Regions from separate parts of the Mesorhizobium sp. M2A.F.Ca.ET.043.05.1.1 genome, predicted to be linked through region 3. Evidence: predicted binding sites of a transcription regulator. Region 3 holds the regulator's gene; each other region holds the start of a gene.
What was found. The regulator PhoB, encoded in region 3, activates phosphate uptake and scavenging genes when phosphate is short. The targets are predictions, from matches to a motif close to TGTCATNNANCTGTCAT.

Region 1: the regulator PhoB is predicted to act here: its motif matches at 1,155-1,171, upstream of EJ069_RS03610 (esterase-like activity of phytase family protein).
Region 2: the regulator PhoB is predicted to act here: its motif matches at 997-1,013, upstream of phnF (phosphonate metabolism transcriptional regulator PhnF).

Annotation. Positions count from the first base shown of each region.
Region 1 is NZ_CP034446.1:766,440-768,701, forward strand. It holds gene EJ069_RS03610 (esterase-like activity of phytase family protein) at 1-1,054, opposite strand, end outside; gene EJ069_RS03615 (LacI family DNA-binding transcriptional regulator) at 1,345-2,262, opposite strand, start outside.
Region 2 is NZ_CP034446.1:6,383,812-6,386,073, forward strand. It holds gene phnH (phosphonate C-P lyase system protein PhnH) at 1-455, opposite strand, end outside; gene phnG (phosphonate C-P lyase system protein PhnG) at 455-916, opposite strand; gene phnF (phosphonate metabolism transcriptional regulator PhnF) at 1,059-1,805, shown strand; gene EJ069_RS30795 (zinc-binding alcohol dehydrogenase family protein) at 2,107-2,262, opposite strand, start outside.
Region 3 is NZ_CP034446.1:6,089,764-6,092,025, reverse strand. It holds gene EJ069_RS29365 (ROK family protein) at 1-405, shown strand, start outside; gene phoB (phosphate regulon transcriptional regulator PhoB) at 702-1,391, opposite strand; gene phoU (phosphate signaling complex protein PhoU) at 1,409-2,116, opposite strand; gene pstB (phosphate ABC transporter ATP-binding protein PstB) at 2,137-2,262, opposite strand, start outside.

The DNA.
Region 1 (2,262 bases), 1.4 Mb from region 3:
GATAGACCGATTCTTCGCCCTTCAGGCCCTGGCCGTTGCCCGAGTCGCGCGCCAGCATCAGGAAGCTTTTGTCGGACAGCGCGACGATCTCGCTCTGCGCGGCGACCTTGGTCTTGCCCTTGGCGTCCTTGAACACCGGCAGCGGCACGACATATTCATGCGCCAGCTTGAGGTGAGCGAGATCGGAAGCGTCATAGACCAGGGCGCGGGTGTTCTGGCGCGTCGAGCCGGAATCGCCGCCGTCCTGGCGGGTCGCCGACTGCAGCACCGCGATCAGGAACTTGCCGTCGGGCGTCATCGACATGCCTTCAAGGCCCTGGTTGTTCTGGCGCCCGGTCTCGGGATCCTTCGGATCGGGCTCGGCGGCACCCGGGCCGGGATTGTCGGAAGCGAAATTCGGCTTGCCGTGGCGCATCGGCACCAGGGCCGCGGGCGGCTGCGTCGCCGACATCAGGCGGCCCTCGGCCGAGAAGCGGTAGATGTTGGGGCCGTATTCGTCGGAGATGAACATGGTACCGTCGGGCAGGCGCACGATCGCTTCGTCGTCCAGCGAAAGCTTGCCGTTGTCGGCCTGAGGCAGGATCGGCATGTCGCCAGCGGCGGGGCGCACGCCGTTCAGCGGGTCGAGACCGGTCGCATCGGCGCCCTTGTCGTCGGTCAAGAGCATGGTGTCGGCGAGCGTCGCCTTGACGCCTGACTGTTCTTGCCCGCCGGCGGGCGCGGCACCTGGAGCGGTCGGGGTCAGCTCGATCGCGATGGTGTTGAGGCGCGGGCGGTAATCGGTGGTGCCGACGACATTATAGCCGCGATCCGGCAGCAGCCAGAGCGAGCCCTTGTAGCCCGCGCCGTCGCGCAACCAGCCCTTGGTGTCGATCGCCATGCCGGAACCCGAACCGAACGTCTCGCCGAACTTGTCCTTCTGGCTGGCCGGAATGCGGCCGACGCCGACGAGGCCTTTGTTGACATAGGCGACGCCGTCGGCGAGCGCCGGGGTGAGGGCGGTGAACAGGGCAAGTGCCGCGCCGAGCGCGACGGTTCGGTTGAGATGTTTCATGGAAATCCCCTTCGTGACGAGCAGAGCGGCCATTGGCTCAAAAGGGCGCGGCGCCGACGATGCAACCAGCCCTTGCCGCCGAGCGGTCTAGGACGTGAACGTGATGGTTGCGTGACAGGTGGCGCTTCTTCCTTCTCCCCTTGTGGGAGAAGGTGGATCGGCGCGATAGCGCCGAGACGGATGAGGGGTGTTCCAGCAGAGTGAGGCGCTGGCGTTCCCTGGAACACCCCTGATCCGTCGCCTTCGGCGACACCTTCTCCCACAAGGGGAGAAGGGAAAGCGCTAACGCCTCAATCGCTCTCTCTGGCGACTAGCTCCAGCGGCCAGACCTCTCGGATGATGCGTGCGCCTTCGGGACCGGCGAAGGCGGGGAGGGAGGCGAGCAGCATCTCGGCCAGCCGGCGGCCCATCGGCTCCAGCGACGGACGGAAGGCGGTCAGCGTTGGCGAGAAGTAGCGGCAAAGCGGCGTGTCGACGATGACGATCACCGCGATGTCCTGGCCGGGCCTGATGCCCATCTCGGCCAGTGCCTTGCAGCCGCCGAGCGCCATGGCGTCATTGTTGAAGATGATGGCTGTCGGACGGTCCTTGGAGAGCATCACGCGCGGCGTCACCTGATAGCCGCCGGTCTCGTTGATGAAGCCGTCGGCGATCAGGCCGGGGTCGACCTCGATGCCGTGCCGCTGCAGCGCCTTGCGGTATCCGTCGAGGAACAGGTAGCCGAAGTTGAGATCGAGCGAAGGGCGGATGGCGGCAATGCGGCGGTGGCCCCGCGCGACCAGCCGGTCGACGGCTTCCTCACCCGCCCTCTCGAAATCAATATCGAGCGAAGGATAGCTGTCGCCGCCGGATTGACTTCGGCCAAGCGTGGCGAAGGGAAAGCCGGCCTTGCTGAGATAGTCGATCCGGTCGTCTTCCCGCCGTGTATTGGCCAACACGACCGCGTCGGCCCGGCGCGTCTCAACCACGCGGCGCAGCCTCTCCGGCTGATATTGGCCGGGCTCGCCCATAACGACCATCAGATCGAGGTCGCTTTCGGCGAGCCGCGCCTGCAGACCGGTCAGGAACGGGATGAAGAACGGCTCGCCATATTGCTGGTCGCCGGGATGCGGTTGCAGCATGAAGGCGATCGAATGGGTGGCGCCTTTCCTGAGACTCCGGCCGGACTGGTTGGGCGAATAGTTCAGCGTCCTGGCCGCCTCCAGCAC
Region 2 (2,262 bases), 290 kb from region 3:
GTCTTTTCGATGCCGGGACCTTCGAGCAGCAGCGACGGGCCCGAGGCGAGGTCGTCGACCAGGAGGATCAGCGTCGTCGAGCGGTCGGGATATTCCTGCGTGCCTTGCGCAAAGCCATCTAGCGCGGCCATCTCCTTAGGATTGGCGATCAGGGCGAAATGCGCGTCGGCAGGCGTGTTGGCCAAGGGCGCGCCGGTGTGGAAGCCGAGCCATGCCTTGACCGAAGCTTCCGCCTGCAGCGGCGGATCGAGCCAGACCGGCGTGTCGTTGTCGCAGAGCGAGAGCGCCACCGCGCCTGCCGTCGCCGACAGCGGCGCCGGCGGACGGGCGAGCAACGCCAGGTCGTGGACAGTGCCGGGGCGGGCCATCGCGTCCATGATGGCGCGGAACACGGCCTGGGCGTTAAAGACCGGCTCGGCGAAGCCGCCGTCGATCGATTGCGTGGCGATATCCATCAGTCCTCTCCGCGCACCATGGTGAAGAAATCCACTTTCGTGGCCGCCGTCTCGACCCGCTTTGTCTCGCGCGCCGCCCCAATCGCCGCGCGCAAGGGCGCGGCGAGCTTCGTCTCGACCGTTTCGCGGTGCACCGGGTCATGCCAGAGCGCGTCGGCGATCGCCGCGAGCCTGGCCTTGTCCTTGTCGCGGCCGAGCGCATAGGAATGGCCGACCTGGCCGGAGGGCAGCCGCACCGTGGCGCGGGTGACGGTCGCCTCGCCGACATTGAAGGGCGCGCCGCCGCCGCCGATCCGCCCGCGCACCGTCACCAGTCCGGTTTCCGGACCGCGCAAAAGCTCGGCCTCGGAGGGCAGACCCGACTCGTTCCACAGGCGCGCGATCTCGTCAGCTTCGGCATGCGCCAGCGTCGCCATCAAGGCTTTCCGCCCGGCCTGCTCGCGCGCTTCCTGTCCTCGCATGGCATTGCTCCTTGCATGCATAAATTTGTCTATTGATATAGACAACTATACAAATTATACCTATCTCCTAACGGGAGTCCATGACGGGTGGATGACAGGCCCGGAAAATTGCCCGGGCTGCCGAAGAAATGGTGGGCGATGAATGACCGGACTGGCGAGCAGCATTGAAAGGCGCAACGGCGTGTCGCTCTGGCGGCAGATCGCCGACCGGATCCTGCAGGGGATCGCGAGCGGCGATTTCGCCGAGAACGCGGCGCTGCCGCCCGAAGTCGCGCTGGCCGAGCGCTACGGTGTCAACCGCCACACGGTGCGCAGCGCCATCGCCGCATTGGTCCAGGAAGGCGTGCTGAAGGCCGAGCAGGGCCGTGGCACCTTCGTCCTGTCGCGCAAGCGGCTGTCCTATCCGATCGGCGCGCGCACGCGCTTCTCGACCGGCCTGCAGGGGCAGACGAGCGAGCGGCACATCGCGCTGTTGTCGTCATCGACGGAGCCGGCCAGCCGGCGCATCGCCGAGGCGCTGGGCGTCGCCAAGGGCGCTGCCGTCATCCGCCTGGAGACGCGCGGCGAGGCCGATGGTCACGCGGTGTCGCGCGCGACGACCTGGTTCGACGTCAAGCGCTTCGCCGGCATCGAGGCGGCAATGGCGGAAACGGGATCGATCACCGCCTCGCTGAAGCGCTTCGGCGTCAATGATTATCTGCGGCACTCGACGGTGCTGTCGGCACGCCATGCCGACGCCGACGACCTCGCAGCGCTGGATCTGCAGCCCGGCGCCATCGTGCTGGTTACCGTCGCCGTCAACGTCACGCTCGACGGTCAGCCGATCCAGTTCGCGGAGTCGAGGTTCCCGGCGGAGCGGGTGGAGTTGAGGTTGTCGGCTGGCGATTAGCTAGCCTTCATCCACGACGATAGCCCAATGAGGTCGTCATCCACGGGCGGAGCGACGCGAAGCGGAGCGCAGACCCGAGGATCCATTCCGTGACTCTAATCGTAGGGTGCTGCGGAGCAGAATTCTGCATCGTGGCAACACCTCAACTTCACGGAATGGATCCTCGGGTCTGCGCGCGTCGCTTCGCTCCTTGCTCCGCCCGTGGATGACGAATGGACAAGCGCTTCGGCTAATCGCAAAGGTGCGCACTCTGCCAAATCCCGCAGCGTCACGCACCGAATGTTCGTGTCGGATCGATAGCTCACGCTACCTCAATAACGGCCTTGATCAGCCCCGATTTCTCATGCGTCCATCGCGCCAGATCGCGCGGCGTTGCGGCGAGCGTGGTGCGATGGGTGACGAGCTTGCCCAACGGCACGGCGCCGTTGCGGATCGAGGCCGCGACATGCTCGAAGTC
Region 3 (2,262 bases):
ATAAGCGAGGACGCCGCGCCGACCGACGTCGGCGACGCCGACATGCGCGCGCTGGCCGTAAAGGCCCGACAGGAGGACGGCCCCGAACGGGAAGCCTATCGTCGGGCCGGCGAAGCGCTGGGCTTCGGCCTGGGCAGCCTGTTCGCCCTTATCGATCCGGCGCCTGTCGCCATGGTCGGGGTCAGCGCCGCCGCCTTCGACCTGATCGAGCCGGCGCTGAGGGAGGCGATCGCCCAGACCGCCGGCGGCCAGCACTCGAACTCGATCTCCTTCGACAGCGAACCCAACGAGCTGCCGCTGATCCGCGAAGGCTGCGCCATGCGCGCGCTGACCTTCGTCGACCAGGAGATTTTCGCGCCGGGGGTCCAGACGAGGTCCGGCGCCGCGGGGAAGAACGTCGCCTAAGCGGGTTTCTGATTCGCCGGAGATAAGCGAAGGCCTTTGAGCTTCGTCATTCCAGGGCGGAGCAACGCGAACCGGAGCGTAGACCCTGGAATCCATGCCGTTACCTGGATCGTAGGGCGCAGCGGCGCAGAATTCTGGACCGTCGCGACGCGTCGAAGTCACGGAATGGATCCTCGGGTCTGCGCTGCGTCGCTGCGCTCCTTGCTCCGCCCGTGGATGACGAAGCACGAGCGTCTCGGCTACTCACCAGCGCATGCGATCCGGTAGCGGACGCATCAATTCCACGAACGGTGAACCTAATCCTCGCGAATGGCGTAACCCGCCCCGCGGATGGTGCGGATGACGTCGGGCATGCGGCCGTTGTTGACGGCCTTGCGCAGGCGGCCGACATGCACGTCCACCGTGCGCTCGTCGATATAGATCGTCTCGCCCCAGACATTGTCGAGCAGCTGGCTGCGCGAGAACACGCGGCCCGGATGCCGCATCATGAACTCGAGCAGGCGGAACTCGGTCGGGCCGAGCCTGATCTCGCTCTTCTTGCGGTAGACGCGGTGCGATTCGCGGTCGAGCACGATGTCGCCGACCTTGAGCACGCTGGACAACACCTCCGGCTTGGCGCGGCGCAGCAGCGCCTTGACGCGCGCCATGAACTCCGGCGTCGAGAACGGCTTGACCAGATAGTCGTCGGCGCCGGTGGACAAACCTCGAACCCGATCGCTTTCCTCACCGCGCGCGGTGAGCATGATGATCGGCAGCCGCTCGGTCTCGGGCCGCATCCTGAGACGCCGGCAAAGCTCGATGCCGGAAACCGCCGGCACCATCCAGTCGAGCACGAGCAGGTCGGGGACATTTTCCTGAAGGCGGATTTCGGCCTCGTCGCCGCGGGTCACCACTTCCACCTGGTAACCCTCAGATTCGAGATTGTAGCGGAGCAGCACCCCCAGCGGCTCCTCGTCCTCCACCACCATGATGCGTGGCGCGATCATCGGGGTAACCTTTTCCGTCAGGCGGCCGGCGCCGACATTGCCGTCTCGTCCTGCTTCGGACGGTTGGCGGGCAATTGCGTGCCGGTCAGCACATAATAGGCGTTCTCGGCGATGTTGGTCACATGGTCACCAATGCGCTCGAGGTTCTTGGCGCAGAACAGAAGATGCGTGCAAGCGGTGATGTTGCGCGGATCTTCCATCATGTAGGTCAACAGTTCGCGGAAGACGGAGGTGTATTTGACGTCGATGCGTTCGTCGTCGTTGCGAAGCTTGGCCAGCGCCGTGGCATCGCCCACCGTGTATTCCTGGATCACGCCCTGGACCTGGATCAGCACCAGTTGCGCCATGGAATCGATCGAATGCGTGAGGTCGCGCGGGGCGGTGCTGACGCCGACCGACCCGACGCGCTTGGCGATGTTCTTGGCGAGATCGCCGATGCGCTCGAGGTCGCCCGCCATGCGGATCGAGCCGACCACGTGGCGAAGATCGTCCGCCATCGGCTGGCGCTTGGCGATCAGCGTGATGGCGCGGTCGTCAAGCTCGCGCTGACGCGCGTCCATGATGGCATCGTCGGAGACGACGCGCTGCGCCAGCGCATTGTCGCCTTCGAGCAGGGCCCTGGTCGAGCCGCCGACCATGGAGCCGGCGAGATCGCCCATGTCGTTGATGAGCCGGCTGATCTGCCTGAGATCCTCGTCGAAGGAGGCGACGGTATGTTCGGCCATGATGTTGTCCTCGTATGAGCTCAGCCGAAGCGGCCGGTGATGTAGTCCTGGGTGCGCTTCTCGCGGGGCGAGGTGAAGATCTTCTCGGTCCGGTCGAACTCCACCAGCTCGCCCAGATACATGAATGCCGTCTGCCGCGACACGCG